DNA from 3 places in the Streptomyces lunalinharesii genome. Region 1 is predicted to be linked to each of the others. Evidence: riboswitches for the same ligand, from Rfam matches in the RefSeq annotation. Region 1 holds a riboswitch; each other region holds the start of a gene.

Evidence for each region. Region 1 has a riboswitch for magnesium ahead of ABD385_RS01055 (NRAMP family divalent metal transporter). Riboswitches for the same ligand answer to the same signal wherever they lie in the genome.
Region 2: it holds a riboswitch for magnesium, as region 1 does, so the genes downstream of both, ABD385_RS39790 (winged helix-turn-helix domain-containing protein) here and ABD385_RS01055 (NRAMP family divalent metal transporter) in region 1, are expected to answer to the same signal.
Region 3: it holds a riboswitch for magnesium, as region 1 does, so the genes downstream of both, ABD385_RS24920 (NRAMP family divalent metal transporter) here and ABD385_RS01055 (NRAMP family divalent metal transporter) in region 1, are expected to answer to the same signal.

What each region holds. Positions count from the first base shown of each region.
Region 1 covers NZ_BAAARK010000001.1:217,472-227,982, forward strand. The annotation lists gene pls (epsilon-poly-L-lysine synthase Pls) at 1-3,381, opposite strand, end outside; gene ABD385_RS01050 (hypothetical protein) at 3,829-4,611, opposite strand; M-box (ykoK) riboswitch at 4,764-4,934, shown strand; gene ABD385_RS01055 (NRAMP family divalent metal transporter) at 5,233-6,888, shown strand; gene ABD385_RS01060 (MgtC/SapB family protein) at 6,950-7,681, shown strand; gene ABD385_RS01065 (effector-associated constant component EACC1) at 7,780-8,154, shown strand; gene ABD385_RS01070 (aminoglycoside phosphotransferase family protein) at 8,640-9,785, shown strand; gene ABD385_RS01075 (aminotransferase family protein) at 9,937-10,511, shown strand, end outside.
Region 2 covers NZ_BAAARK010000069.1:8,761-19,271, forward strand. The annotation lists gene ABD385_RS39760 (SDR family NAD(P)-dependent oxidoreductase) at 1-1,952, shown strand, start outside; gene ABD385_RS39765 (thioesterase II family protein) at 1,976-2,719, shown strand; gene ABD385_RS39770 (MFS transporter) at 2,716-4,185, shown strand; gene ABD385_RS39775 (aldo/keto reductase) at 4,807-5,760, shown strand; partial or broken gene ABD385_RS39780 (IS5 family transposase) at 5,858-6,693, shown strand; gene ABD385_RS39785 (hypothetical protein) at 7,359-7,859, shown strand; M-box (ykoK) riboswitch at 8,111-8,284, shown strand; gene ABD385_RS39790 (winged helix-turn-helix domain-containing protein) at 8,632-9,075, shown strand; gene ABD385_RS39795 (hypothetical protein) at 9,143-9,526, shown strand; gene ABD385_RS39800 (hypothetical protein) at 9,732-10,034, shown strand; gene ABD385_RS39805 (TetR/AcrR family transcriptional regulator) at 10,492-10,511, opposite strand, start outside.
Region 3 covers NZ_BAAARK010000018.1:60,479-70,989, reverse strand. The annotation lists gene ABD385_RS24920 (NRAMP family divalent metal transporter) at 1-1,303, opposite strand, end outside; M-box (ykoK) riboswitch at 1,601-1,775, opposite strand; gene ABD385_RS24915 (ABC transporter permease) at 2,266-4,023, shown strand; gene ABD385_RS24910 (ABC transporter ATP-binding protein) at 4,052-5,437, shown strand; gene ABD385_RS24905 (ArsR/SmtB family transcription factor) at 5,448-5,870, opposite strand; gene ABD385_RS24900 (lytic transglycosylase domain-containing protein) at 5,958-6,512, opposite strand; gene lpdA (dihydrolipoyl dehydrogenase) at 6,906-8,306, opposite strand; gene ABD385_RS24890 (DUF1269 domain-containing protein) at 8,496-9,002, opposite strand; gene ABD385_RS24885 (MFS transporter) at 9,207-10,511, opposite strand, start outside.

The DNA of each region.
Region 1 (10,511 bases):
GACGAGCGCGGCGAGCCCGAGGCCGCCCTGGGCGAAGGCGTCCTGCTCGGTGAGGAACACGCCCTCGGCGAGCGCCAGGCCGCACATCAGCGGCAGCACCCGGCACAGTTCGACGGCGGCGCGGGCCCGGACCAGCTTGCGCGGCGGTGCGAAGGTGCGCGCCGGGTCGGACTGGGTCGCCACCCGGGGCAGCGGCATCGCGGGCCGGCCCAGCCAGGAGGAGCCGGGCTCGCCGTCGGCGGGGGCGTTGGAGAGCACACCGACCAGGCTGTGGTCGGGCACGTCGTGGCCGGGGTCGACGATGCCGGAGTTGCCGACGAAGGCCCGGCGGCCGATCCGGACGGTCCCCAACCGCAGCCAACCGCCGCGGAGTTCGAAGGGCGCGACCAGGGTGTCGTCGGCGAGGAAGGCACCGTCCTCGACGTGCAGCAGGGAGGGCAGCGGCAGCACCGTGGAGATCTCCGCGTGCCGGCCGACCTTGGCGCCGAGCAGCCGCAGCCAGTGCGGGGTGCCGAGGCTGGCGTAGAGCGGGAAGAGGCTGCCGCGGGCGCCGTCCAGGAGGCGGGTGACCAGCCAGGCGCGCCAGGCGACGCCACCGCTCGCGGGGTGCAGCCCCGGCGTGATGCCGCGTCCGAGGAGGCGCACCACGGCGGCGGTGACGAGGATCGAGCAGCCGGTGGTCAGGAGCGTGAAGACCGGGACGGCCAGCAGCAGGCGGAGCGCGGCGGTGGCGAGGGTGCCGCTGTCCCGGAGCAGGAAGTACGCGCCGACCAGGGCGGGCGCGGTGGACAGCAGGGCCAGCAGCGGCAGGCCCAGCAGGGTCAGTCCGTAGGCGGCGCTCCAGCGGCGCGAGCGCTGCCAGGCGGGGGCGGGCCAGGCGGCGCCGGCCATCCGCTCGGCGGCGCCGGCCGGGCGGGCCGGGGAGCCGGACCACGAGGCGCCGTCGGGGATCTCGCCGTCCAGGCAGCCGCCGGCGGTGAGTTCGGCGCCCCGGCCGACGACGGCACCGGGCATCAGCATGCTGCGGTGGGCGACCCGGGCGCCGGCGCCGATCCGGACCGCGCCGATGTGCAGGATGTCGCCGTCGAGCCACCAGCCGGAGAGGTCGGCCTCGGGTTCGATGCTGCAGCCGTCGCCGAGTTCGGCGAGGCCGGTGACCGGCGGCATGGTGTGCAGTGCCACGTTCCGCCCGGTGGTGCAGCCCAGGCTCCGGGCGTAGAGCCGCGCCCAGGGGGTGCCGAGCAGGGAGGGCACGCCGAAGGCGGCGACGACGCGTTCGGCGGTCCACAGGCGCAGGTGGGTGGCGCCGCCGCGCGGGTAGGCGCCGGGCTTGATGGAGCCGGCGAGCGTGCGAGCGGCCAGGGCGCCGAGGGCGCAGCGCATCGGGGCGCTGTAGAGCACCACCCAGCCGACGACGATCAGCCACCACGCGGTGTGCGGCGCCCAGACCTGCGGGGCGAGCAGGCCGAGGACGTTGTCCGCGAGCGCGAGTCCGACCAGTCCGCGCAGGCCGGCGATGCCGTACAGGCCGGTCTGGACGAGGAGTTGGACGAGACCGGTGCGGCGCGGGACCGGGCGGACCGGGCGGACCTCGTCCACCGTGCCGCCGAGCGAGTCGAGGTGTTCGGCCATGTCGCGCAGGACCGGGTGGCGGTAGAGGTCGGCGACCGAGACGCCGGGGTGGTGGATGCGGAGCTGGGACGCCATGCGGGCGGCGGCCAGGCTGGTGCCGCCGAGGGAGACGAAGTCGCTGTCCGGGCCGGGCCGGACGCCGAGGAGTTCCTCCCAGATCCCGGCGAGGCGGGCGGCGGTGCCGTGCAGCGCCGCGGCCGGGTCGCCGGTGGCGGAGTCGGCCGGGGCGGTCGGCAGCGGCCAGGGCAGCGCCTTGCGGTCGACCTTGCCGGAGGTCCGGGTGGGCAGGCCCTCGACCTCCGCGAGGACCGGGACCAGCTGCGCCGGCAGGCGTTCCTGGAGCAGTGCGCGGGCCTTGTCCTGCTGGAAGCTGGAACCGTCGGCGGTGCGCTGTTCGGGGACGACGTAGCCGACCAGCACCTGGGTGCCGGCCGGCGTCGTCTGGACGGCCGCGGCGGCCCCGCGGACGCCGGGCAGGGCGGCCAGGGCGGCGTCGATCTCGCCCAGTTCGATCCGGCGGCCGCCGAGTTTGATCTGGTCGTCGGCGCGGCCGACGAAGAGCAGGCCCTCGGGTTCGGCCCGGACCAGGTCGCCGGTGCGGTAGACGCGGGCGGCCCCCAGGGCGTCGTCGGGCCGGAACCGTTCGGCGTCCTTGACGGGGTCGAGGTAGCGGGCCGTGCCGACGCCGCTGATCAGCAGTTCGCCCTCGGCACCGAAGGGCACCGGCTGCCCGGCCCGGTCGACGACGGCGAGCTGCCAGCCCTCCAGGGGCAGGCCGATGCGGACCGGCTCGCCCGGCAGCAGGCGGGCGGCGCAGGCGACGACGGTGGTCTCGGTCGGGCCGTAGGTGTTCCACATCTCGCGGCCGGGCCCGGCGAAGCGGTCGACGAGCCCGGCCGGGCAGGATTCGCCGCCGACGATCAGCAGGCGGACCCGGCGCATCGCCTCGTCCGGCCAGAGCGCGGCGAGGGTGGGCACGGTGGAGACGACGGTGATGCCGCGCTCGACGAGCCAGGGGCCGAGTTCGTGGCCGGCCCGGACCAGCGCGCGGGGTGCGGGCACCAGGCAGGCGCCGTACCGCCAGGCGAGCCACATCTCCTCGCAGGAGGCGTCGAAGGCGACGGACAGCCCGGCCAGCACCCGGTCGCCGGGGCCCAGCGGCCGGTCCTGGCAGAACAGGTCGGCCTCGGCGTCGACGAAGGCGGCGGCGGAGCGGTGGCTGACCGCCACGCCCTTGGGCGCGCCGGTCGAACCCGAAGTGAAGATGATCCAGGCGTCGTCCTGGGGGCCCGCGCAGCGCGGGGCGCCGCCGGGCCGGGCCAGCCCGGGCAGCGGGCCGTCGGGGCCGAGGACGGCGCAGACGGCGGCCTCGCGGAAGACGGTGGCGGCCCGCTCGTCGGGGTCGTCGGCGTCGACCGGCACGTAGGCCGCTCCGCTGCGCAGGACGGCGAGGATGGACAGGTACAGCTCGGCGGTCCCGGAGGGCACACGGACTCCGACCCGGTCGCCGGGACCGATGCCACGGTCCCTGAGCTGCCGTGCGCGGCGTTCGGTCTCGGTACACAGGTCGCGGTAGGTGAGTGCCTCGGAGCCCGTGTCCAGCGCGATCGCCTGGGGATGTGCGGCGGCGGTGGCATCGAGGACGTCGAGCAGGGTCCGCGGGGCCGGGTTGCCGGCGGTGCGGTACAGGGCCCGGCGGGGCGCTGGCTCGGACGGCTCGAAGGACGATTCGAGAAGGGGCGACGACATCGATATGCCTCTGTTCGGTGCCGGTGGGTGGATGACCCTCGGACGTTCGCCCCTAGAGATGCCGCTGCTCAGGCAGGGGGTTCGCCTGCCGGGCGGTCTGTTCCGCAATTCGAACGTGCTGTGAAAGCGGCTACCGGGCGCTTGGGCAGGCAGCGCCGGGAAAGCGCCCACGGCGCCTGACCACGGCGTGGGAAAGAATTGACTCCGGCCGGGGATTGTTTTCGGCACCACTCCCCCGGGGCGACAAAACCCCAGGTCAGAGGCGTGATCCCGATCGGTTACGGGTCAACCGGTCAAGCCTTGCCTAAATGATTGCGCAACTGAGCACATATTCATCGACTTCTCACGCCGGCCTCATCGCGGTGTCATGACGCGGCCATACCCTCACCGTGCGCCCGGCACACCCCGCAACGCCCGTGGACGTCACCAACGGGGCGCCGGCGCCGCCTACTTGAGGATGTTCACGGCCCGGGCCACCACCAGGACGACGGTCAGCAGCGAGACCGCCGACTGCAACAGCATCAGCAGCTTCGCCCAGCGGCTCAGCGGCATCACGTCGGTGGGACTGAAGGCGGTGGCGTTGGTGAACGACAGGTACAGGTAGTCGGCGAACTGCGGCTCCCAGTGCTCGGGGGCCAACTGCGGCGTCGCCATCTGCGGGAAGAGGAAGTCCGGGTAGCGGCGCACGGCACGGGCCCGGGCGACCGGGCCCCCGCGGTCCGACTCCCAGTACCAGAGCGCGAAGGCGATGATGTTGGTGAGCCAGATGCCGCCGCCGGTCACGAGCAGTTGGCCGGCGTCCCCGCCCTCGATGCCGCGCACCAGGCCGACCGCCAGGCGCACCGCCGACCAGCCGTTCGCCGTGCTGATCAGCACGATCAGCGCCAGCCCCGTCCACCGGTACAACGGGGAGGCCCGCTCGATGCGGAACGGGTCGGCCGCCACCAACACCAGCAGCAGCGCGGTCTCCAGCCCCGGCAGCAGCCAATCCGGGTGGATCGTCAGCCGCTCCGGGAGCAACCACTGCAGCACCACGGCCACCAGCACCGCGAGCGTCGAGGGCCAGCGGGGCTCGCCGCGGGTCACCCGCCGCCAGGCCGGCCGCAACCGGCGCCCGGCCTCCTCCAGCCCCGTCACGGCGGGCGCCAGCAGCGCCTCGATGCGGTCCAGCCGCTCGGCTTCGGTACCGGCTCCGCCCGTTTCTCCGGGCCCGGGATCGCGCTCCGACATGGGCCTCATGCTCACCCGACGACCGGACGGTGTCCAGCAGCCGGACCGGGACGGCGGCAGCCGGTGGCCGCGGGGTTAAGAGTCGGTCAAAAAGTTGCACAATTGCGCAAGTATCCATCGAGAGGGTCTAGACTCCTAGAGGTTTGACGAAGCACGCACCTCGTTCGGTGAGGCGTCGTCACGGACACAGGCCACTGATCCCACCCGTCGAGAGACGCTCCGGATCAGGACAGGTCTCCCCGGCCCAAGGGGTGACCCCAAGTGGCTGCCCCGCCCGGGGCTACGCCGTGACGTGCCAAAGCTCTGACGAGTGGGGGTGAGCCGGTCGACGGTGACCGGCCGCTCCTTGCCGGATCGACGACGGCGCGTCCCGAGCGCCCCGGCCGGAAGGAGGCGAGAGACATGGATTGCAGTAGTCCGGGCCATCATCGGCCCCACCTCCGCTTGCCCTCGCATTCTTCCGGCACGCGGTAGCCACCTTCCCTGCGCGGCCCGTCCGCCGCACCACGCCCCCGTACGGCCAGGCGCCGACACGGGTCGCCGTGCTGCGCTCCCGCGCAGGGAAGATGCCTGCCTCGCGCCCCCAACACCTCCCCCGCCCGGGGGACTTGGGAGTTCGCCATGACCGAGACCACCGTCCGCACCACGGCCCCTGCCCCGCCGTCCACCGCCGTGCTCGACGACGCGCACACCGGTGACATCCGCGGCGCGCTCGGCACCATCCGGCACGACGACACCGCCCCGCGCCGGGGCCTGCCCGCCAAGCTCAAGACCCTGCTCGCCATCGCCGGCCCCGGCCTGATCGTGATGGTCGGCGACAACGACGCCGGCGCCTTCACCACCTACGGCCAGGCCGGCCAGAACTACGGCACCCACCTGCTGTGGACCCTGCTGCTGCTCGTCCCGGTGCTCTACGTCAACCAGGAGATGGTGCTCCGACTGGGCGCCGTCACCGGGGTGGGGCACGCGCGGCTCATCCTGGAGCGGTTCGGGAAGTTCTGGGGCGCCTTCTCGGTCATCGACCTGTTCCTGCTCAACGCGCTGACGCTGGTGACGGAGTTCATCGGCATCACCCTCGCCGCCGGGTACCTGGGACTGCCCAAGGTCGGCGCGGTCCTGCTGGCCGCGGCCGTCATCATCGCGTCCGCCTTCACCGGGTCGTTCCGCAGGTTCGAACGGATCGCCATCGCCCTGTGCGCGGCGTCCCTGCTGCTCGTCCCGCTGTACTTCCTGGTGCACCCGTCCACCGGGCAGATGGCCCACGACTTCGTCGTCCCGCACCTGCCCGACGGGCCCGGCGGGCCGTCCGCGGTGCTGCTGCTGATCATCGGCATCGTCGGCACCACCGTCGCGCCCTGGCAGCTCTTCTTCCAGCAGTCCTACGTCATCGACAAGCGGATCACCCCGCGCTTCATGGGCTACGAGAAGGCCGACCTGTGGATCGGCATCGCCATCGTGGTGCTCGGCGCCGCCGCCCTGATGGGATGCACCGCCGCCGCCTTCGCCGGCACCGCGGGCGCCGGTGCCTTCACCGACACCGCCGGCATCGCGCACGGCCTGGCCGCCCACGCCGGCAAGCTCGCCGGGGTGCTGTTCGCCATCGCCCTGCTGGACGCCTCGATCATCGGCGCCTTCGCGGTGTCCCTGTCCACCGCGTACGCCATCGGCGACGTCTTCGGCATCCGGCACTCCCTGCACCGCGGCGTCGGCGGCGCCAAGGGCTTCTACGCCGTCTACGCGGGCCTGGTCGCCGCGGCCGCCACGATCGTGCTGCTGCCCGGGGCGCCGCTGGGCCTGCTCACCGAGGGCGTGCAGACCCTGGCCGGAGTGCTGCTGCCGTCCGCCTCCGTCTTCCTGCTGCTCCTGTGCAACGACCGGGCGGTGCTCGGCCCGTGGGTCAACGGCCCCCGCACCAACGCCTTCACCGCCGCCGTCGTCGGCGTCCTGGTCACCCTCTCGGTGATCCTCACCGCCGCGGTCCTCTTCCCGGACATCGACGCGGGCAGCATCCTCACCCTCATGGCGGGCTGCGGCGCGGCCGGGGTGCTGGCGCTCGGGTACGCGGAGCTGCGGCGGCGCCGCAAGGGCTGGGCGCGCGGCGGCCGTCCGGTGGACCGCACCGGCCGCGACGACTGGCGGATGCCGCCCCTGGAGCGGCTGCCCCGGCCGGTGCTCTCCACCGGGCACAAGATCGGCCTGACCGCGCTGCGGACGTATCTGCTGCTCGCCATGGTCCTGGTCGTCGTCAAGCTCGTCGAAGTGGCGCTCGCCCAGTGAGGTGCCCGGCCCGCCGCCGGCACCCGTCCCCCACCCCACCCGTTCCCGAGGAGGTGCTCCCATGCACACCCTGACCGTCGTCGACTTCCTCGTCCGACTCGCCACCGGCGTGGCCTGCGGAGCGCTCATCGGTGTCGAGCGCCAATGGCGCGCCCGGATGGCGGGGTTGCGCACCAACGCCCTGGTCGCGGCCGGGGCCACGCTCTTCGTCCTCTACAGCACCGCCGTCGGGGACTCCGGCAGCCCTACCCGCGTCGCCTCGTACGTCGTCTCCGGCATCGGCTTCCTCGGCGGCGGGGTGATCCTGCGCGACGGGGCGGGGGTGCGCGGCCTGAACACCGCGGCCACCCTGTGGTGTTCGGCGGCGGTCGGCGTGCTGGCCGCCTCCGGGCGCCTCGAACTCGCCGCCCTCGGCACCCTCGCCGTCCTCGCCGTGCACCTCGTGCTGCGCCCGGCGGGGCGGCTGCTGGACCGGGCCCCGGCGGCCGGATCCGACCCCGACGCGGCCGTGCTCGCCACCGTGCACGTGGTCTGCGAGCGCCGCGCGGAGACGCACATCCGCGCCCTTCTGCTCCAGGCGCTCACCTCGTCCGGACTGACCCCCATCGGTCTGCGGGCCCGGCGGGACGCCGAGGACACCACCGGCATCCGCGCCTCGGTGACCGTCTCCGGCGACCTCGCGCAGGCCCTGGAACAGGTCATCGCCCGGCTCTCCCTGGAACCGGACGTCCGCGACCTGCACTGGCACCTCGACGCGTCCGACGTCGCCCCGGATCAGGCCGCGTTGGCGTGAGTCCGGCGCCGCGCACGCTCCGCCCGGGCCCCTGTGCCACGCGCGTTTTTCGCGGTCCGGGACCGGGCGGCGCGCGCATCGGCCAGGATGGTCGCGTGATGACCGACGGAGTACCGGAACTGCGGCTGCGCCTGCCCGGCGCGGCGGCCCAACTGCCCTCCCTGCTGGAGTGGTTGCGCCACGAGGACGGACTGCGCGGCCGGGTGCGGGCGGTGCACGCGCCGCCCGCGCCCGGCGAGATGGGCGGGGCGCTGGACGTGCTCGCGGTGGCCGTCGGCTCCGGCGGCGTGGGCGCGGTGCTGGCCAACTGCCTGTCCACCTGGATCGCCCAGCGGCGCTCCGACCTCCGGATCACCGTGAGCGCCCGGGACGGCCGCACCCTGGAGGTGGACGCCAAGGGCGTCGATCCGCAGGCACTGGTGCGCGACATCGAGCGCCTCCTGAGCGACCCCGGTGCGGAGCCCGACCGGTAGTCGCGCACGCCCGGGGCCGGCGCAGAGGCGCGCCCGACCTGGGACGCGGTCCGTCGGGCACCGTCCGTTCCGGCCCGCGCGCGGCAGGTCCGACGGAACCGGTGCGGACCGCCCGTCCGGTAGGCGGGACGGGCCGCGTCCGGTCCGCCGCCGACGGTCGGGCAGCCGCGCGGTGACCGTTGGGGCAGCACCGTCGGGCCGTTCGGTCCTGACGGGAGGGACGGACGGGTGGCCCCTCGGTCGAGGACCGGACGCCACCGGCCGGGCGGCGCCGCAGCCGACCGCGGCACGTGGCGGCGCGGGACGACGGGGGCGGGGTCGTGGCCGGCCCGACGGCCGGGCACGGGACAGGTGCCCGCCGGCGGGCCGGTGGGCGTCGCCGGGGCAGCGCTGCCTGCCCCGGGGAGAGGACCGTTCGGACCTGGTCCGGGAGCGGACGAATGCGGTGGAGTGGCACCCGTAGCCGCCTCGCGAACAGGGACGAAATGCACAGTCAGGAACGGCAGGGGCACGACCGGGACGTCCTCCTCGTGCCCGGTGGCGCGCCACCGGGCAGCGCGGAATGGGTGCGCCGGGTGGTGGCGGCGGGCTGGGGCGAGCCCTGGGCCGGGCTGCCGGTCCGGCCCCTGGTGTCCGACGGGGCAGCGCCGCTGAGCCACACGGCCGGACTGTGGCACGTGGACCTGCCCGGCAACGGGCACGTGCTGAAGGTCCAGTTGAACCCCGACGCCGCCCGGCAGCGCCGCTTCTACCCGCTCAAGGAGCGGATCGCGGCACACTGCCGGGACCTGGGGGTCCCCGTGCCGGCGGCCGTGCCGGCGGCGGACGGCACCACCAGCGTGTGGTGCCAGGGCCTGGTGTGCGAACTCAGTCCCCGGCTGGCCGGCGCCGCCGTGGCGTGGTTCACCCCCGACCAGGCCCGGGAGGTGGTCCGCACCGGATTGGACCTGCGCTCCGCCCTGGACCGGTTGCCGCCGCAGTGGGCACGGGAACTGGCGCCGATCCCGCTGCCCCGGCTGGTCGACGAGGAGCACTGGCCGACCGCGCTCCGGGACGCCGAGGAACGGCTGCTGCCCCTGGCCGAGGAGGGCGAAGGCGACTGGCACCGCGCAGCGGCCACGGTGCTGCGCGAGACGGTGGCGGCCGGACGCCTGCCGCGGGAGGCCGGCGTACCCGCCGTCGGGGACCCCGTCCCCCGACCCGCGGTGGTCCACAGCGACCTGCACCACCACCACTTCGTGCTCACCGACGACGGCCCCGCCGGCCGGCCGCTGGTCCAAGGCGTCCTCGACTTCGACAACGCGCACCTCGGCGACCGGCTGCTGGACCTGGCGTGGCTGGCCGAAGCCGCCGGCCGCATCGCCGAGCCCGCGGAACGGCGCCGGTCGCTGGCCGAGTTCACCGCGACCGCGACGGACCGCGGACTGCTGCGGCCGGGCGAGGAACGGCTGTTGATGCCGCTGCTCGTGGCCCACTCGCTGCCGGTGATCGTCGACATCGCCAAGGACATCCTGGAACGGAACATCCTCAGCCCCGTCTGGCTCGACTACTTCGACCTGCTGTCCCCGGCGCGCCGCGGGGAGATCCACCGCCTGCTGACCGCGCCCACCCCGTCGCCGCCCGCCCGGTGAGGACACCGGATCGGCACCCGGACGGCCCCTGACCGGACCCGCGCACCTACGCGGAACCGGCCCCCTCGACCTTTCTGACGACTCGTCACTCATCGCGGTCACCGCCGCGGAGTGCTCCGTTGCTCATCCCCCGCACAGAGAGGGTTCCCGCATGCCCGCACAGGAGTCCGCGGCTTCGCCGTGGCCGACCGACCTGTCCGCCTACTGCTTCGAGGTCCCCCACTCCGAGGACTCGCTGCTCTTCAGCTCCGCCAAGGGCGTCCGCCTGACCGACGCGACCGGGCGCAGCTTCCTGGACGCCATGTCGGGCGTGTTCGTGTCCTGCTTCGGCTACGACTGCGAGCCCATCGCGCAGGCCGTCCAACAGCAGCTGCACACCATGCCGTTCAACCCCCCGCTACACGGCGCCAACCAGGCCGCGCTCGACCTGGCCCGGGCCCTGGTCGACCTGGCCCCCGAGGGCATCACGGCCGCCAAGCTGGTCAACGGCGGCTCGGAGAGCATCGAGGCCGCCATCCGGCTGGCCCGCCTGCACCACCGCACGCAGGGCCGGCCCGACAAGGTCAAGGTGCTCAGCCACTACCACGGCTACCACGGGGCCACCTTCGGCTCGCTCACCCTGACCGGCCGGCCCGACGTCAGCCGCTTCGGCCCGGGACTGCCCGGCGTCGTCCACGTCTGGCCGCCGGACTGCCTGGAAGCCTTCTGGGGCGTCGCGCCGGACCG
Region 2 (10,511 bases), on a different contig from region 1:
TCGTACCACCGCCCGCGGCACCTCGTGGACTCGACGCGGAGCCGCTCGGTCTGGAATGCGCGGGCACGGTCGTCGCCGTAGGAGCCGGCGTCGAACACATCAGCGTCGGCTCCCGGGTCGCTTGCCTGGCCATCGGCTGCTACGGCTCACACGCCCGGACCCGCGCAGACCGGGTGATTCCGCTCCCGGACGGCATGGACTTCACCGAGGCCGCCACGATCCCGACCGTCTTCCTGACCCTCCAGCACGCCCTGGACCACCTGGCCCGCCTGCAACCCGGCGAAACAGTGCTTGTGCACGGCGCGGCCGGCGGCGTGGGCCTCGCCGCCCTGCAGTACGCCCAGCACATCGGCGCCCAGGTCATCGCCACCGCCGGCAGCCCCGCCAAGCGAGATCTGCTGCGGCTCCTGGGCACCGAGCACGTCCTCGACTCGCGCACCCTGCGCTTCGCCGACGAGGTCGACACGATCACCCGGGGCCGGGGCGTGGATGTCGTCCTCAACTCCCTGGCCGGCGAGGCCATGGCGCGCAGCGTACGCGTCCTGGCACCTCACGGCCGGTTCGTGGAGCTCGGCAAGCGCGACTTCCTCGCCGACAACTCTCTCGCCCTGGCACCCTTCCGTGACAACCTCTCCTTCTACGGAGTGGACGTTGCCGCCCTGCTCACCGACACCTCCCCGCTGGCCGACGCTCATCTTGCGTCGATCACCCGGGCCGTCCACTCGGGCGCCTACCGTCCGTTGCCCCACCGCACCTACCCGGCCGCCCGGATCCGCGAGGCGTTCGTCGCCATGCAGCACTCGCGGCACATCGGGAAGATCGTCGTCACCTTCGACGCCGCCGAATCTGTGCCCGTCCGCCCCGCCGCCGTTCCCCTCGACCTGGACCCCGACGCCAACTACCTGATCACCGGGGGGCTGGGCGGCTTCGGCGCCGCCACCGCCCGCCACCTGGCCTCCCGAGGGGCCCGTCACCTGACCCTGATCGGCCGTCGCGGCGCACACACACCCGGCGCTGCCGAACTGACCTCCGACCTCACCGCGCTCGGCGTGCGAGTCGATGCGTATGGCGCCGACGCGGCCGAGCCGGACGCTGTGCGCCGCATCCTCCACGACCTCGATGCCGAAGGGCGGCGCCTGGCCGGAGTCGTCCACGCCGCGATGGTGCTCGATGACGCCCCGCTACAAGAACTGGACGACGACCGGGTACGCGCCGTTCTGGCTCCCAAGATGACGGCCGGGCATGTGCTGGACGAACTGACTCGTGACCGCCCGCTCGACTTCTTCGTCGTCTACAGCTCGGCCGCCGCCGTGTTCGGCAACCTCGCCCAGTCGTCGTACGTAGCCGCCAACCTTGCCCTCGAAGCCCTCGTACGCGACCGACGCCGGGCCGGACTGCCCGCCCTCGCCGTGCAGTGGGGCGTGATCGCCGACAACGGCTACGTGCATCGCACCGAACGCAACACCGAGATGACGGCACTGGGCATCGAAGGACTCGCCACTGCCGACGCGCTCGCCGTCCTGGAGCGGCTCCTCGCTGACCCCGACGCCACCGCGGTCACCGTGGGACACCTCAACTGGGGAAGACTGCAGCGCTTCCTGCACATCCTCACCGCACCACGTACGGCCGAACTACTGCCGCCGGCCGAGCACACCGACGGAGCGGAGCGCCTGCGCCACGTGCTGGAGCAGGCCACGCCCGACGACGCGGCCGTACTCGTAGAGGACGTCCTGGCCGAACTCCTCGCCCACGTCCTGCAGACCACGGCCGACCGCGTCGACCGGACCCGGCGCCTGGACCAGCTGGGCGTGGACTCCCTGCTGGCAGCCGAACTCGCCACCCTGCTGCAGCAACGGCTCGGCTGCGAACTGCCCACCATGGAACTCACCGGACTGCCGAACCTCGGCGCGCTCGCCCAGCGCGTACTCGGCCTCCTCAACGCCACCCGCTGAACACGCCGATGAGGACCGCACCCATGCCCGCACTTGTTCGCCTCGCCCACCGCCCAGAGGCAGCCGTACGGTTGTACTGCCTGCCGCCCGGTGGTTCGGGCCCGGAGTTCTACCAGCCCTGGGCCGACCTGCTGCCGGCCACCGTCGAGCCGTACTCCTTCGCCCTGCCCGGCCGAGGCAACCGCCGCGACGAGCCGTCACCGACCGACCCGAGTGCACTCACCGCCGCACTTGCCACCCTCACCGACGATGCCACCGACTCACGGCCCTTCGCCCTGTTCGGGCACAGCTTCGGCGCCCTGCTCGCCCACGAAACCGCACGACGCCTGCGCCGCACCGCTCGGCGCGAGCCCGCGCTTGTCGCTCTCTCCTCCCTTCCCGCACCCCACCATCGGGATCTCGAACGGCTCCTGGCCACCCTGGTGACGTCGGGCCTCGACAGGTTCACCGACTTGGTGGGGCCCCTCCCCAGCGAACTCTTCGAAGATCCGATGACCGTGACCCGCCTGTGCACGCCCCATCTCGCCGACCTGGTCCTCGCACTGCACCACCGCCACCACGACGAACCACCCCTTCAGGCATGCCTGGCCCTGTATGGAGGCGAGGCGGACCCCTTGGTTCCGCCCGGCTGTCTGGAGGGCTGGAACGACCTGTTCACCACCCCCACGACGCCCTACCTCTTCGCCGGGCGCCACACCTACCCGCTGCACCAGGCCCCCGCCCTGGTGCGGCAACTCGCCAAGGACCTACAGAGGGCCATCCGGTGAGCCGTGACCATGAGCGCTGGCCGGCTGCTGTCGTCGTCTGCCTCGGCGTGTTCCTGCTCGGCATGGATCTGACCGTCCTCAACGTCGCCGTACCCGACCTGGACCGCGACCTGAAACCCTCCATGGCCCAAGTCCAGTGGATCGTCGACGCCTACGCCCTGGTCCTCGGCGGCATCGTCCTGACCGCCGGAGCCCTCACCGACCGGATCGGCCGACGCCGAGCCTTCGCGATCGGCATGGCGATCTGCGGCACCACGTCCGCGCTCGGAGCCCTCGCCGAGGAACCGGACTGGGTCATCGCCGCGCGCTGCGGCATGGGCGCCGGGGCCGCCCTGCTCATGCCCGCCACGCTGTCGATCATCACCAACCTCTTCACCACCCCCGCCCCACGCCGCCGGGCGATCGCCCTCTGGGCCGCCTCCCTCGGCGTGGGCGGCATGACAGGGCCCGTCCTCGGCGGCGCTCTCGTCGAGGGCTTCTCCTGGCGCGCCGGATTCTGGGTGAACGTCCCGATCGTGGCCGTGGCCCTGCTGCTCACCCCGCTCGTCGTACCGAAGAGCGGACCCCGTGCCGGAGGCCGCAGCGAGGAGCGGGTCGACCTCCTGGGCGCGATGATGTCGGCGTGCGGACTGCTCACGCTGGTCTGGGCGGTGATCGAAAGCCCCTCAAGGGGATGGACGAGCACACCGGTGCTGACCGGATTTGCCCTGGCCGCCGCTCTGCTGTCCGGGTTCGTCGCGCACCAGAAGCGCCGCGACGACCACGCGATGCTGCCGCTGCCCCTGCTGCGGCTGCCCGGCGTGGTGCGCGGCGCCACATCTCTTACGCTGCTGTCCTTCGCGATGTACGGAGCACTCTTCGTCATCACCCTCTACCTCCAAGGCGTCCTCGGCTACACCCCCTGGCAGGCCGGCGTCCGCACTCTGCCCCTGGCCGCAGCCCTCGCCGCGGGTTCGCTCGCAGCACCGAGACTGCTGGCCCGACACGGTGAACGAACACCGATCGCGGCCGGACTCCTCCTCGTCACCGCGGCGTTTGCCGTCCTGACCCGCACCCGGTCCGACTCCGGCTACGGGCATCTGCTCGTCTTCGAAGTCATCGCTGGGCTGGGCGCCGGCCTGGTCGCGGCCGCCGGTACGGAGACCGTCATGGGCGCGGTCCCGCCCTGCCACGCCGGACTGGGATCGGCGGTCAACGACGCCACCCGCCAGGTCGGAGCCTCCCTCGGCGTCGCCGTCCAGGGTTCCGTCCTCAGCACCGTCATCACCGACCGCTTGGGCCCCATGGCCTCGTCGGCCACCCCGAGCGCCGTACTGCCCCCCTTCCCGGCCGCACGGCAGGCGTTCGTCGACGGCCTCACAGCGAGCGCCCTGACCGCAGGGAGCGTCAGCCTGGCAGCCACCCTCGTGGTCATTCCATGGCGCAGCACAATTCCGGACGCCGCGACGTCTCATGAGGGACTTTGAGCCGACTCAGGTTCAAGGACGGACACGCACCGGACTCTCCCGTGGCTGCTGTGCCCTCCCTGGCGGAGGCAGTGATCGGCACCGAGGTGTTCCCGGCCACAGCGGCCGGATACCGAGAACGGCCGGAGTGGAGGGGGCAGGCTCCTTCGGGGCGGCCCTGCCCCCATAACCTGCTGGCCCAGGGCGTGGAAGTGTTCGACGTGAACCGGCCCGACTGCCCCCGACGCGGCAAGTCGGACCCGCCCGATGCCCAGAACGCGGCCCGGGAGGCCGAGTCAGGCGATGGACCGGTGCGGAGTGCGCGGTTGTACAAACTCGCCTAGGGTTCGGCAGTCAAAGGCCCGCGCCGAGGCGATCAACCGGCTCAAGGCCGTTCTCGTCAGTGCCCGAGCCTGCAGGAAGAACTGGCCAGGCTGACTCACATCAGCTCGTGACCAGCGAAAGGATCTTCGGAGCTCATGCTGGCAGCGGTGCTGCAGGAACACGGGAAGACCATGCGCGCCGGGACCGTGCGGTACACAGCTCCCCGCGGACCCATCGCAGTACGCCTCAACTGCCCGCTGAAGTAGGCGCGCAGAGATCGCAGGAACTTCAGGCGGGCGAGCGCACGTTGGTCTTGACGTGACTGAACTTCGCACCCTCGGCTCGTCCGACATCCGCGTCTCCCCCCTCTGCCTGGGAGGCAACGTCTTCGGCTGGACCGCCGACAAGACCCAGTCGTTTGCGGTGCTCGACGCCTACCTTGCTGGCGGCGGAAATTTCATGGATACCTCCGACTCCTATATGAATTACTTCGCCGGCAACGAGCCGGGCCAGTCAGAGCGCATCATTGGCGACTGGCTCGCCGCCCGCCGTAACCGCGACGACGTGGTCGTCGCAACGAAGGTTGGTGACCACCCTGAGTACATGGGCCTTGCGCCTGCCAACATCAAGGCCGCTGCCGAGGAGTCCTTGCGGCGGCTGCGTACCGACCACATCGATCTCTACTACACCCATTTCGACCGGGACGAGTCCATCCCCGTGGACGAGATCATCACGGCTCTCGACGATCTCGTGAAGGCCGGCAAGGTGCGTGCCATCGCGGCCTCCAACATCAGCGCCGAACGGCTCTCCGCGTCGCTGGCCTTCTCCGATCGGGAAGGGTTGGCCCGCTACGTGGCGCTGCAGCCGCCGTACAACCTCGTCTCACGCGATACCTACGAGGGCGCGCGGCGGGATGTCGTGCAGCGTGAAGGGCTGGCCTGCGTTCCGTACTTCGCACTGGCCTCCGGCTTCCTCACCGGCAAGTATCGGCCCGGGAAGAGTGTGGAGAACGTGCGCAACGTTCCCGGACTCGCCGGTGGCTACGCAGACACTGAACGCGGCGTGAAGGTGCTCGACGCATTGGAGCAGATCGCGACGGCACGGGGGGTGGAGATGGCCACAGTGGCGCTGGCCTGGCTCGCGGAGCAGCCGACCGTGACCGCGCCGATCGCCTCGGCACGCAACGTTGAGCAACTGCCTGCGCTCTTCGCCGCGCAGGACCTGCATCTGTCGGACATCGAGCTGCAGACTTTGACGACCGCCTCTTCCTGACCGGGGCGCGGTCGGGGGTTACGGGCCCCGGTCGCAGACCGGGCACAGGTCCTGGTGATCATGGAGATGCGACGCCCTGTGATCACTTGGGAGACCTGTGCCCGCGCTGCCATCATGGTTGACAGAACCGCTCTGGGACCAATTCGCGATCCTGCTTCCCCGCAGGCCGGATTTTCACCCGGACCATCCTCTCGGCTGCCACCGCCGGCGTGTCAGCGACCGGGTCATCTTCGACAAGCTCCTGCAACTCTTGCGTTTCGGCTGCTCTTACGAAGCGATCGCCGACACGACTTGCTCGGCCACCACTATCCGCAGCCGCCGTGACGAGTGGATCCGACTCGGCGTCTTCGCCAGGCTCAAACAGATCGCGTTGGATTCCTACGACCGGATCGTCGGTCTCGCCCTCGATCACATCGCCGTAGACGGCTCCATTACCAAGGCTCCAGGAGGCGGCGAGGCCGCTGGCCGGTCACCGGTAGACCGCGGCAAGCAGGGCTTGAAACGCTCAGGTATGACGGATGGGTACGGAATACCTCTGGGCCGTGTCCTGGCCGGCGCTAACCGCCACGACTCTCTGCTGCTTGCTCCCACGCTGGACCGCCTGGACGACCTTGGCCCGTTGCCATCACTGTGCACTTGGACGCCGGTTACGATTCGGTCAAGACCCGCGCTCTGCTCGAAGAGCGCGGTTTTCACGGCCACATCGCGCACAAAGGTAAGAATGCACCAATCCAGGCCAGCCGGCGTTGGCACGTGGAGCGCACCCACGCCTGGCAGAACGCCTTCCACCGGCTCGCCCGCTGCTACGAGCGGCGAGCCACCATCATCGACGCCTTTTTCGATCTCGCCGACACGATTATCACCGTGCGTAGCCTGAGACGGCAGGCGTGGGTGACCCACCGCTGGAACGAACGCCCGAACCGCCGACCGTGACCCACGCCCTACCTGCGCGACCTCTAAGACGCCCGTCGCGCACGAGACCCAGACCTGCGCCAGACAGATCGCGCGTCGCCAGCCGACCAGTGATCGACGACCACACGGCGCCGAGCAGTGCACGGCAAATGGTGGGCGAAGCGGATGCCGAGTGGCTGCCGACGTCCTCCGGGGCGGCGACCGTCGGTTCCGTGCCGCTCCCGTCCAGGATTCGGGTCCGCGGCGAGGCCGTCTCCGGCCTGGACGCCTTCACCCGCCGCAGCCTTCCCGTTCTCCTCGCCGGTCCGCGGAGCCCGGTCCCTGGTACGCATCACAGACGACCTGAGCACCGTTGGCCTGGCCCACCGTCGCTCCGCGCGTCGTCAGATTCCCCCCGCGGCGGCTCTGCTCACCGGTGCCGCCGCGCTACCGACCGCGAAAGAGACGCCAGTGGAATCCTTGCGCAGTTCTTACGCAATCGGCGCTCCCGTAAACGAAGTTGTGGGTAAGTGGCCCAGTGCTGGTGGAGCGCGGACGTTCTCGCCGGATGGCCGCGTGCCTGCTGAGGCTGTGTCAAGGCGCCGGTGCCGGGGCCGCCATCCCCTGATGCCGGCGTCAGCCACTGACCCCACCGCACCGAACCGGAACACCGTCTGGGGCAAAGCCCCTTGACCGGGAGCCAAAGCATGACGATCTACGAGCACCTGCCTCACCCGCACATCGCCTCCCGGCGCGCTCAGGGGCCGGTGAAAGTCACCGATCAACTCCCCGCGGGCAATGCAGTCAGCCGGTTCAACACCAGGATCGCGATCCTGGTCACCCGAGTGGTCGGCAGCATGTGGTGTGCCTACGCGTTTGCACTGTTCGATCTGATCAGCCTCCCGGACGCGATCCAGGCCGGGGCGTCCGCCATCGTCTCCTGGGTTGCGCAGACGTTCCTGCAACTGGTGCTGCTCTCCGTGATCATGGTCGGCCAGAACGTGCAGGCCGCCGCGTCGGACAGGCGTGCCACGGCGACCTTCCACGATGCGAGTGCGACCCTGCATGAGGTGGCGCACGTGCAGGCCCATCTCGCCGCGCAGGACGCTCTGTTGACCCGAATCGCCGAGAGGATCGGCCTGGAACCCGTACCTGTCGCCGAAACGCTCTCGGGTGACGATGCGCTGGAACAGTCATCAACCGAGTGATGTGCCGGTCGCTCCCGCCGCCGCTGTTCGCCTGACTGCTCGACGTACTTGCCCGGGGACCGGCGCAAGCTCCAGTTGTGGGCGACCAGGCGAGTCGTCAAGTCCCGTCGACGGAGCCGACGGCCTGCCGCGCCAAGTCGTCAATGGCCCCACACATCTGCGTAGCGAGCTGATGGGCGGTATGTCGTTAAGACTTGGTCAACTAGTTGCGCCGATGCGCAAGTAGCGAGCATGCTTGTGGACGTTTGAAGGAGGCACCTCGTTCGGTGAGGCGTCTGTACGGATACAGGCCACTGACCCCACGACGTCGAGAGACGCCCAGGTTCAGGACAGGTCTCCCCGACCTAAGGGGTGACCCCAAGTGGCTTCCCCGGCACGGGGATTACGCCGTGCAGTGCCAAAGCTCTGACGAGTAGGGGTGAACCGGCTATGGGGCCCGGTCCGCTCTCTGCCGCGTCGAAACGGCCCAATCGCGCGCCCGACCGGAAGGAGGCGAGAAACATGGACGACAGCAGTGGTAGTAGTCCGAGCCACAGTAGGTCGCTGACCCGTATGTCCTTCTCGACCTCCGGTACGCGATAACCCCTTCTCCCTACGCGTTCGCGGATCCCCTTCGCAAGTCACCCGTGCGGCCTCGCCGACCCGGGCGGCCGGGCTGCGCGCCCGCAGGGCAAGCATTCCGCGCGCCATCGAACCTCTCGCCCACACCCGGCACGTGACGGGGTTTCACCGTCACCTTCGCTGACAGTCCCCCGACCCGAGAGAGGCAGCCATGAAACTCCACCACCGGCCTGTCCGCCACACGTTGCTGGCCCGGATCTCCGGCGTGCGCCGACGCCACGACTCCGTTCCACGTCCGCTGTCGACGCCGCGGGAGGCCGCGGATCTTCCCCAGGCGCCGGTCCACCGTATCCGCGGCCTCGTCGTCGACCACGGAACCCGTCGGGTGTCGGCCGGCGGACGGCAAGTGAATCTCACCTGCATGGAGTTCGAGCTCCTCGCTCATCTGGTGGCCAACCGATGCCGGGTCTACACCCGCGAGGAGCTGATGGCGCTGGTGTGGCAGCAGTCCGCCATGGGAGGCATGCGCACGATCGACGTACACATCGCCCGGCTGCGCCGGAAGCTCGGTCCCGGGCACCGGGCGCTGATCCGCACCGTACGGCACGTCGGTTACGCCTTCGAGCCGTCGGCCACGACCAAGCTCCGCAGTTGAAGAAGGGACGGCCGACGACTCGTTCGTCGGCGTTCGCCGCCCTCGAGAGTCTCCAAGGGACACCGTCATGCGATTCCTGTTCCGTTCCTCCATCAGGCAGAACAACCGCCCCGGCACCGAGACGCCAGTCGCCCGGTCACGCGAGCTGGTCACCCTCCATGTCCACTGCGACCGGGGCGCCGAGAACAAGGTGCGCGCGCTGTGCGTGCTGGCCATGGGCCGGCCCGGCGCTCGTGTCGAGGCCGTGCGCGTCGATCCGTCCGATGCGTTCACCGCTCACCTGCGCCTGACGGTCACCCTGGACGGCACGGCCACCAGTCTGCTGGACCGGCTCCTCGACATGCTCTCCGGCATGCCGTCCGTGCGGGACCTGCACTGGCACCGACACGACGTTCCTGGCAATCTCGCCGTCACCACGGATAGAGGATGCCCTGGTACTTGCGCTCGCTGAGTCCGATGTCGTCCTGTTCCCGGCTCGCACGACCGCCGTGCCGCTCACGGTCACCGAAATCGCCACCGCGACAACGACGTTGGAGGCTGCGGCCGGCCCTGCTCTCTGCCGCCCCGTGGCCCGCCCGGCACCGGCGCGCGTAGACGGCCGAGGCGAGAACACGGCGGAACGCGGGGCGGTCGTTCGTTCGACATATCCTTGCGCTGTGGCGGACTGGTGGCGTTTTCTGGTGAATGCGTTCTGGGCTGTGGACCGGGCGCTGGGTGGGCAACGGCGTCCGACCCGGATTCAGAAATGGGTGGCCCGACACCCGGTAGGCGCCGGCCTGTGCATGGCTGCGCCCTTCACGCTCGCCTTCTTGATGTTGTCGCGTGAGGACGAACCCGACGACCCCTTTTTCGCCGTGCTGTTCGGACTGCTTCTGGCTGTCGTCTTCGGTCTCACGGCCGTCTCGGAACGGCTCCGACAGCGCCGTCTCAAGCGTCTGGGCCTATGGGACGGATCATGAGGCCAAGGCTGATGGGGGCGTCCGGTGCTCGGCTCCCGAAGGGCGGTGCGCCAGCCGCCTCTGGGACGGACCGTCGTCCCGTGCTCGGGCGTTGGCGAGGCGGGAGGAGTCGGCGCCGGTCCTGATGCGGATGCCGTTGATGGCCCGTTGATCCACGACGGCCGCCCGCAGACGCGGGCCGAGCCGATCGCTCGGCAGTGACATGGTGGCGCCGGCGAGCCGATTCAGCGAGCTAGGTGAGGCGTGGGGCAAGGCGCATGGTTGCCTTCCTTCGCCCTGCGGTGCCGAGTGGGGGTGGCGGTGGGTGGGGAGGTCCCGCCGCCACCCCGGTAGGGGAGTGGCCAAGTGCCGAGGCCAGTGCTTCAGTTGCCGAGGGCTACCTGGACGATCTTGCGGACGCCCCGGACCTGGACGAGGACGATGACGGGCAGGAGTAGCACGCCGCGCGCCCTTCGGCTCACGTCGCGTGAGGGGCGC
Region 3 (10,511 bases), on a different contig from region 1:
TGAAGACGTTCGTGGCCTTGCCGTTGACCCACGGGCCCAGTACGGCGCGGTCGTTGCACAGCAGGAGCAGGAAGACCGAGGCGGAGGGCAGCAGGACGCCGGCGAGGGTCTGCACGCCTTCGGTCAGCAGGCCCAGCGGGGAGCCGGGGATGATCACGATGATCGCGGCGGCGAGGATGAGGCCGGCGAAGACGGCGTAGAAGCCCTTGGCGCCCTTGATGCCGCGGTGCAGGGAGTGCTTGAGGCCCAGGACGTCGCCGAGCGCGTAGGCGGTGGACAGTGACACGGCCGAGGCGCCGATGATCGAGGCGTCGAGCAGCGCGATGGCGAAGAGCACGCCGGCGGTCTTGCCCGCGTACGCCTCCAGGCCGTGTGCGACGCCCGCCGCGTCGTCGAACTTCCCGAAGCCGCCGGTGCCGGCGAATGCAACCGCGGTGAAGCCCATCATCGCCGCGGCGCCGAGGACCACGATGACGATGCCGAGCCACAGGTCGGCCTTCTCGTAGCGCATGAAGCGCGGGGTGATGCGCTTGTCGATGACGTAGGACTGCTGGAAGAACAGCTGCCAGGGCGCCACGGTCGTGCCGACGATCGCGATGATCAGCAGCATGACGTCGGAGAGCTGGGAGTGCGCCGGCAGACCGGGGACGACGAAGTCGTGCGCCATCTGCGAGGTGGCGGGGTGGGCGATGAAGTAGATCGGGATCAGCAGCAGCGAGCCCAGGCACAGCAGGACCGCGGTGCGTTCGAAGCGGCGGAACGACCCGGTGGACGCGGCGACGATCACCACCGCCGCGGCGACCAGCACGCTGGCGGTCTTCGGCAGTCCGAGGTAGCCAACGGCGAGGGTCACGCCGATGAACTCGGTGACGATGGTCAGCGCGTTGAGCAGGAACAGGTCGATGACCGAGAACGCGCCCCAGAACTTCCCGAACCGCTCCAGGATGAGCCGCGCGTGCCCCACTCCGGTGACGGCGCCCAGCCGGAGCACCATCTCCTGGTTGACGTACAGGACGGGCACGAGCAGCAGCAGGGTCCACAACAGGCGGGTGCCGTAGTTCTGGCCGGCCTGGGTGTAGGTGCCGAAGGCGCCGGCGTCGTTGTCGCCGACCATCACGATCAGGCCGGGGCCGATGATCGCGAGCAGGGTCTTGAGCTTCGCGGACAGGCTGTGGCGCGGAGCGGTGTCGTCCTGCTTGATGGTGCCCAGGGCGCCGCGGATGTCGCCGACGTGGGCGTCGTCGAGGACGGCGGCGCGCGGTGCCGGAGCGGCCGGATGGGTGGTGAGCGTGGTTTCGGTCATGGCAGGGCCTCCCGTTCCCCCGAGGGGGGAGGTTTTCGGGCATGCAGGAGCAACCGGTCGCCCTCGGTACGCAGGCCGACGACCCGCGGCGGCGGCAGGCCGCACGGGTGCCGGGGCAGGGGCGCGAAGTGCGCGGAGGGTGGTTACCGCATGCCGGGACGGAGCGAGGGCAGGCGGAGGTGGGGCCTACTGTGGCCCGGACTATGAGGACCGCGGTCCATGTCTTTCGCCTCCTCCCGGCCGGGGCGCGCGGGGGCGCCGTACGACTCGGCAAGGAGCGGACCGGCCTCCCGGGCCGGTTCACCCCAACTCGTCAGAGCTTTGGCACTGCACGGCGTAATCCCCGGTACGGGGAAGCCACTTGGGGTCACCCCTTGGGCCGGGGAGACCTGTCCTGACCCTGGGCGTCTCTCGACGTCGTGGGGTCAGTGGCCTGTGTCCGTTGCAGACGCCTCACCGAACGAGGTGCCCTCTTCAAACGCCTCAGAGTCTGCACCTATTTGCACATCGACGCAAGTAGAGCTGACGGTCGACCTCCGTCGGCCATGCCGCCAGCGCCGCTTTTATTTGCGTATGGATGCAATAAGCGGCAGACTGCTCGCGGCGCACGTCCCGCCGCACTTCGGGTGCGGCCTCCGGCGGACGCCGTGGAACCGCATCACGGAACGGAGGCAGCCATGGGTCAAGACCCCCTCAGTCCCCGCTGCCTCACCGGCAGCCACTGACGCGTCCGCCACACCCTCCGGCGTCCACCCGGCAGCCGTGGCCGAGCCCGCAGCGCCTCGCCCGTTCGCCTCGATCACGCCGCACGAGCCGTGGCACGTCCCCGCGGCAGGCGCTCTCCCCCTGTCTGATTACTCCCACGCCGGGCCGGAAAACCGCCCCGTCCCCACGCCATGGCCGTCCGCCACGGTCGCGGTGCGGGCGGCATCGGGGCCACAGTGTGGTCGGAGGTTGATGTGATGTCGTCGTTCCCCACCCGCCCTGAGGTCGTGCGGGCCTCCCTGCCCTCCCGGGTCGCCGGCCGGATGTCCCGGATGGGCTGGGTGGACGTGGTGGTCGCCGCCGCCGTGCTGGTCCTGCTGTACGCCACCTTGCGGGTGGGCCAGGGCACCACGGTCCGCTTCGCCACCGGCCAGAACGTCCACGTCGACACCGACCCCGGCCAACTGCCCTACGACGCCGCGCGCAGCCTGCTGCGGATGTTCGTCGCGCTCGCGGCCTCGACGGTCTTCACCTTCGTCTACGCCTACGCCGCCGCCCGCAGCCGCCGCCTGGAGCGGATCCTCATCCCGGCCCTGGACATCCTCCAGTCCGTGCCGGTACTGGGGTTCCTCACCGTCGCGGTGACCGGGTTCATCGCCCTGTTCCCGGGCTCGATGCTGGGCCTGGAGTGCGCCTCCATCTTCGCGATCTTCACCTCGCAGGCGTGGAACATGACCTTCGGCTTCTACCACTCCCTCACCTCCCTCCCGCGCGAACTGGACGAACTCTCCCGCTCGTTCCGCTTCACCCGCTGGATGCGCTTTTGGAAGGTGGAACTGCCGGCGGGGGCGATCGGGCTGGTGTGGAACGGCATGATGAGCTTCGGCGGCGGCTGGTTCTTCCTCGTCGCCTCCGAGGCCATCAGCGTCAACAACCGCGACTACGCCCTGCCCGGCGTCGGCTCCTACGCCGGTGCCGCCATCGCCGACGGCGACCTCGGCAAGATCGGCTGGGCGATCGTCACCATGGCCGTCATGGTCATCGGCGTGAACTTCCTCTTCTGGCGCCCACTGACGGCCTGGGTGGAGAAGTTCAAGAACGAGCAGTCCGAGGCGAGCGAGGTCCAACGCTCCTACGTCCTCGACTTCCTGCGCCGCTCGCACTGGCCCGAACTGGCCGGACGCCTGTTGCGGCCGGTGGGGCGGGGGCTGGCCCGAGCAGGCCGGATCCTCGGTACCGACGACCGACCCCTGTTCACCGACCGACGCCGGCAGCACACCGGCGACATCGCCTTCGCCGTCGTGGCCGGCGGCATGATCCTCTGGGGCCTGATCGACCTCTTCGGCTACCTGCGCGACCGCACCGGGCTCGGCGTCTTCGCCGAGCCCCTGCTCTTGGGCCTGGCGACCCTCGCCCGGGTGGTCGTGGTGGTCGTCGGGGCAACCCTGGTCTGGGTGCCCATCGGTGTCCGGATCGGCTTCTCGCCAAAACTGACGCGCATCGCCCAGCCGTTGGTCCAGATCCTGGCGAGCTTCCCGGCCAACTTCCTCTTCCCGCTCGCCGTCTGGTTCTTCCTCAGGACCGGGCTGTCCCTCGACGTCGGCGGCGTCCTGCTGATGGCGCTGGGCGCCCAGTGGTACATCCTCTTCAACACCATCGCCGGTGCCATGTCCATCCCCACCGACCTCCGCGAAGCCATGGACGACCTGGGCATCGCCGGTTGGCAACGCTGGCGGCGGCTGATCCTCCCGGGCATCTTCCCCTCGTACGTCACCGGCGGGATCACCGCCTCGGGCGGCGCCTGGAACGCCTCGATCGTCTCCGAGATCGTCCCGTTCGGCGCCACCACCCTCACCGCCACCGGCCTGGGCGCCTACATCTCCCACGCCACCGCCCACGGCGACTTCCCGCGCCTGATCGCCGGCGTCGCCGTCATGAGCCTGTACGTCGTCGGTCTCAACCGCCTCTTCTGGCGCCGCCTGTACCGCCTGGCCGAAACCCGCTACGCCGCCTGACCCGCAGCCCGACAGCTTTGGAGCCCCCATGGTCCTCAGTGCCCTCCGCAACCTCCGCGCCCGCCGGACCGCAAGCACCCCGCAGCCACACCGGCCCCGCCCGGCCGACGGCGACGTCCTGCTGTCCGCCGAGGCCCTGACCAAGTCCTACGCCGGCGCCGACGGCGAACTCCCGGTCCTCACCGGCATCGACCTCACCATCCGCGCCGGGGAGATCGTCGCCCTGCTCGGCAAGTCCGGCTCCGGCAAATCCACCCTGCTGCGCTGCCTGGCCGGCCTCATCCCGCCCAGCAGCGGCACCGTGGCCTACCGCGGCACCCCGCTGACCGGCGCCAACCCCGGCACCGCCATGGTCTTCCAGACCTTCGCCCTGCTGCCCTGGCTCACCGTCCAGCAGAACGTCGAAATCGGCCTCGAAGCCCGCGGCGTCCCCACCGACCAACGCGCCGAGGCCGCCCTCCAGGCCATCGACCTCATCGGCCTCGACGGCTTCGAATCCGCCTACCCCAAGGAACTCTCCGGAGGCATGCGCCAGCGCGTCGGCTTCGCCCGCGCCCTCGTCGTCGAGCCCGACGTGCTGATGATGGACGAACCCTTCTCCGCCCTCGACGTCCTCACCGCCGAGAACCTCCGCGGCGAACTGCTGGAGCTGTGGGAATCGGGCCAGTTCCCCACCCGCGCCATCGTCCTGGTCACCCACAACATCGAAGAGGCCGTCCTGATGGCGGACCGCATCGTCGTGCTCGGCTCCCGCCCCGGCACCATCCGCGAGACCTTCGACGTCGCCCTGGACCGCCCCCGCGACCGCGACGCGGCCGCCTTCGAGGACCTCATCGACCGCGTCTACCGCACCATGACCGGCCGCCCCAAGGAAACCCGTCTCCCGGGCCGCACCGAGACCATGGAACGGGAGAAGCGCACCTACGCCAACACCCCGCTGCCCTCCACCAGCGTCGACGCCCTCTCCGGCCTCGCCGAGATGGTCGACCACCGAGGCGGCCGCTGCGACCTCGCCGACCTCGCCGAAGAACTCGGCCTGGAGATCGACGACATCCTGCCCCTGGTCGACGCGCTCGACCTCCTCGGCCTGGCCACGATCAGCCAGGACGACCTCGTCCTCACCGAACGCGGCACCGCCTTCGCCGACGCCGACGTCCAGCAGTCCAAGGCGATCTTCGCCCCCGCGGCACTGGAGATCCCCCTGGTCAAACTGATCACCACCAGCCTCCGGCAGAACCCGAACCGCACCCTGCGCGCCGGCTTCTTCCGCGACCTGCTCGCCCACCACTACACCAGCGAACAGGTCGAACAGCAGCTGGAGACCGCCACCGACTGGGGCCGCTACGCCGAGCTCTACTCCTACGACGCCGACCCCCAGGAGTACCGCCTCGACGAAGCCGGCACCCCGACGTGAGCCGCTGCCGCTACTCCGCCGTCGCGGGCCGCCGGGCCCGCACCCGGCGACCGGCCGCCCGCGCCGCCTGCTCCTGCGCCGCCACGGCCGCCGCCTCCTGCCCACTCACCGGCGCGTGGTCCCCCGACGGCGGCGCCGACGCCACCAGCGACGCCTCCTCCAACAGTCCCCGGACGTGCGGGCCGGCCGCCCGGTAGTAGATCCGCGTGCCCTCCCGTCGCGTCACCACCAGCCCCGCTGTCCGGAGCTTCGCCAGGTGCTGCGAGACCGCGGCCACGTGCGCGCCCACCATCTCCGCCAAGCTGCCGACCGGAAACTCCTGCCGGCTCAGCGCCCACAGCAGCCGGTAACGCGTCGGATCGGCCACCGCCTTCAGCACCGCGATCGCCCGCTCGGCCCCGGCCTCATCCCACGCCTCAACTTGCGCTCCCATGCAAATACCCTAACCCCGGCACCCCTGCGCGAACGGCCCGCCGGCAGTACCTGCGTCGCGGTGGACCCGGGCCGGGACCGGTGAAGGTCAGCCGCCCGACGGGCTCGGTGACGCGCCGACCTGCTGGGCGTAGGTCTGGGCGTACTTCGGGATCAGCGCCTCGATCCGGTTGACGTAGTTCTGCGTCTCGGGGATCTGCGGGATGCCCCGGGCCCTGAGCACCGCACCGGGACCCGCGTTGTACGCGGCGAGGGCGAGCCGGGTGGGGTCGCCGGCGACGCCCTTGACCTGCTTGAACAGGTGGCACATGTAGGCGCCCTGCGTCGGGATGGCGTCGGCCGGGTTCCACACGTCGGCCGCGCCGCCGCCGGCGTGGTTCCTGCCCCACTCCGCCCAGGTCGACGGGTGGAACTGCGCGATGCCCTGGGCCTGGCCGGAGTCCGCCTGCGGGTTCCAGTGGCTCTCCGCGTCGAGCTGCGCGGCCAGCAGCGGAACGCTCAACTCGGGGCAGGTCTGGGCGGCCGACCGAACGGTCGCCAGGTACTGGCGGGGAATGGTGGGCAGCGCGGGCGGTCGGGTCAGCCACCAGACGACGCCGAGGACGGCGGCGATCACGAGTACGGCCCCGAGGATCAGGCCCACCAGGCATCCGCGGCGTCCGGAACGCCTGGCTCCGCCCCCCGGCCGAGAAGCGCGGTACGTCGTGGCGGGCGACGGCGCCTCCCAGGAAGGGCGTGCGGGCCGCCGGCTCCGTCGCCCTACCCGGCCCCCGCCCGTCGCTCCGGCTTGTTGTTCGTGCATGTGCCCAGTCCGTCCGGTCGGTCCATCCCGTTGATGTCTCGATGACCGGTGGGACGCTTGAGGCGCCACAATAGTTGCAAGATCGCGCAATCAAGCAAGCGTCTATGAGGATTGCCACACGGAGGAGCCGGCCCCGACCGACCACCGGACACCGCAACACTACGGGCGGGAGGACTCCGGCCAGGGGCCCACCCCAGGCACCGCGCAGCTCGCCCCGAATGCCCGGAGACGCCCTCACATGTTGATCATGTGCCCCGCGAGGCCGTGCACCGCTTCCTGGATCGCCTCGCCGAGGGTGGGGTGGCCGTGGACGTTGCGGGCCACCTCGTGGACGGTGAGGTCCCATTTCTGAGCGAGCGTCAGTTCCGGCAGGAGTTCGGTCGCCTCGGGGCCGATGAGGTGGGCGCCGACGATCTCGCCGTGGCGCGCGTCGCTGATGATCTTGACGAAGCCCGCCGTGTCCCCGATGCCGTGGGCCTTGGCGTTCGCGGTGAACGGGAACTTGGCCACCCGGACGTCGAAGCCCCGATCGCGGGCCTGCTCCTCGGTCCAACCGAAGCTGGCGATCTGCGGCTGGCAGAACGTCACCCGCGGGATCATCACGTAGTCCAGTTCCATGGTCTCCGCCCCGCCGATGGTCTCCGCCGCCACGATGCCCATCGCCTCGGCGGCGTGCGCCAGCATCAGCTTGGCGGTCACGTCCCCGATGGCGAAGAGGTGCGGCACGTTCGTCCGGCACCGGCCGTCGACGTCGATGGCGCCGCGCTCGGTCAACCGCACGCCGGTGTTCTCCAACCCGAAGCCGGTGGTGCGGGGCTGGAACCCGATGGCCTGGAGGACCTGGTCGGTCTCCAGCGTCTGGCGCTGGCCGCCGGTGGTGACCGTGACGCGCACCCGCTCCCCGGAGTCGTCGATCCCCTCGACACGGGTGGACGGCAGGACGTGGATGCCCAACTTGCGGTAGCGCCGCGCGAGTTCGGCGGACACCTCGGCGTCTTCCAGGGGCACGACGCGGTCCAGGAACTCGACGAGGGTGACCTCGACGCCGTAGTTGTGGAGGACGTAGGCGAACTCGACGCCGATGGCACCCGCGCCGGCGATGACGATGCTGCGCGGCAGTTCGTCGGAGAGGATCTGCTCCTCGTACGTCACCACCCGGCGGCTGAGCGCGGTGCCCGGCAGCAGCCGGGTGACCGAACCGGTGGCGATGATCGCGTGGTCGAACGACAGGGTCTCGCTCCGGCCGTCGCCCAGGGTGACGTGCAGGGTGTGCGGGTCGATGAACGCGCCGACCCCCTCGAACTGCTCGATCTTGTTCTTCTTCATCAGGAAGTGCACGCCCTTGGCCCGGCCGTCGGCCACCTTGCGGCTGCGCAGGTACGCCTCCCGGTAGTCGAAGGTGACCCGGCCCTCGACGTGCATGCCGAAGGTCTTCGCCTCCCGGTTCACGAGGTGGGCGATCTCGGCGTTGCGCAGCAGCGCCTTCGACGGGACGCAGCCGATGTTGAGGCAGACCCCGCCCCAGTACTTGGCCTCGACGATCGCCGTGCGCAGCCCGAGTTGGGCGGCCCGGATGGCCGCGACGTACCCGCCCGGGCCCGCGCCCAGGACCACCACGTCGAAGTGCGGACTCATGCCCGGCGTCCGCGTCGTTCGCCGCTGTCGGCGCGGGACGTGCGGCGTCCGGTGATTCGCTCGCTCATGCTCGGCAGCCTAAGCGGGGGTGCCCGGGGCCGCAGCGCGCCGCGGTCCAGCCGGGGGCCGGCGGAACGGCGCGGCCTTCTGCCGGCCCGGCCCGCGCCCGGGCCGGCAGCCCACTTCCCTTCAGGCCGCCTGCGGGGCCCCGACGAGTTGCTGTACCAGTTCGTGTTCGTCGGACTGCGAGAGGGACGTCTTCAGCACCGTTCCGCCCAGGGGCTGGAGGGCGGCGGCGAACTGGCCCTCGTTGAGCTTCGTGGTCATGACGACGACGGCGGCCTTGCCCGGTTCGAGCAGTTCGTGGGCGCGGTCGCGGAACCGCCTGTCGAGACCGGACTGGTTGAGCTTGCCCGCCAGGCCGCCCAGCGCGGCGCCCAGCAGCCCGATGGCCGGCATGAGGAACAGCATGCCGAGGACCAGGCCCCACAGGGCGCCCGCGGTGGCCGAGGTCGCGATGGCGCGACGGGGAATGTCGTCGTGCGTGTCGACGTGGGTGTGCCCGTCGGCGTCGGTGAAGACCACGGCCAGGCCGGTGAGGACGACGTCGTGCTTGCGTTCCAGTTCCAGGATGCGGCTCTCCGCCCGCCTGGCCTGCTCCGTGCTGTCGTACCCGATCATGATCAAGTCTGACATGGGTGCCTCCTCGCCTCAGGAGGCCACCGGCTCACGCACGACCGGACGCGCCTGGCGGTGTCGGCGCCTGGCGTGCGCGGTCAGGTGTGAGTGCCTCCTCCTTCTTCAAGCTAGCCCCGGCCCACCACCGTCTGCACTTCATGCATGCGGCGAGGGCCCGGCGACCGAAGTCGCCGGGCCCTCGCCGGGCCGCCGTGACGGGTGTCAGTTCACCGTGTCGTGGCTGAGCTCGATGTCGCACTCGGCCTGTCCGGCGGCGGTCAGCCGCAGCGGGGCGGCGGCCGGCGGGTAGCCGCTGGCGATCAGCGTGTACTCGCCGCTGTCGAGGTCGGTGAAGACGTACTCACCGTCGTGACCGCTGGTGGCGCTGCCGACGACGTTGCCCGCCGGGTCCAGCAGGGTCACCCGGGCGTCGTTGACCGAGTTGCCCTGCGCGGTCCGGACGGTGCCGCGGACCTGCGCACCCAGCGTCAGCCGGACCTCGTACCAGTTGCGGGCGCTGGCGGCGACCTCCACCTGGAGGGCCGACGGGCGGTGGCGCTCCGCGCTGACCGCCAGCGTGTAGCTGCCCGGGGTCAGTTCGCCGAACGAGAATCCGCCGTCCTGGCCGACGACGCCGGAGGCCACGACCTCACCGCGGACGTCGGTGGCCACGACCAGCGCGCCGGGCACCGGGTCGTCGTTCTTCTCCTCGCGGACCTCGCCGGACAGTCCGGCCGCGCCGCTGAGCGTCAGGTCGAAGGAGACCGCTTCGGCACCCACCACGACGGTCAGGGCCTGCGGCTTGCGGGCGCCCGCCGAACCGATCAGCACGTAGGTGCCGGGGCCGGTGGTCGGCAGTGCGTAGCCGCCGTCGGCGTCGGTGGTGGTGCGGCCGAGCTGCCGCCCGCCGACGCTGATCAGGGTGACCGCGGCCTGGGGCACCGGTCGGCCGCCGCTGTCGCGGACGGTGCCGCTGATCAACGCGCCGGACGCGGCGTCCGGGACGCTCTCGGCGGCCACGGCGGCCGCGACGACCGCCTCCGGGGCCGGGGCGGCGACCGGAGTGGCGTCCGCCGCGGGCGGCACCTCGCCGTTGGCCTCGGCCTCCGCCTGGGCCCGTGCCTGGAGGCCGGAGATCTGCCGCAGCGGCACCTCCTTGATGAACCACATCAGCAGGAAGGCCAGCGCGACGACGATGGCACCCATCAGGAAGACGGTGTGCATGGAGTCGGCGAAGCCGCGCTTGAACGGCTCGGCCAGTCGCGGGTCCAGGTGCTGGATGAACGAGGAGTCGCTCAGCACGCCCGAGGAGCCACCGCCGGTGGGGTGCTTGAGCATGTCCAGCACCGGCTTGCTGGCCGGGTCGTGCAGGACCGCGGGGTCCTTGAGCGCGCTCTGGAAGCGCGCGGTGGACGCGGCGCTCTTGAACGCGTCGCCGATCTTGTCGCCGACCGTGCTGAACAGCACCGAGAGGAAGATCGCGGTACCGGCGGTGGCGCCCATCTGACGGAAGAACGTGGCGGAGGC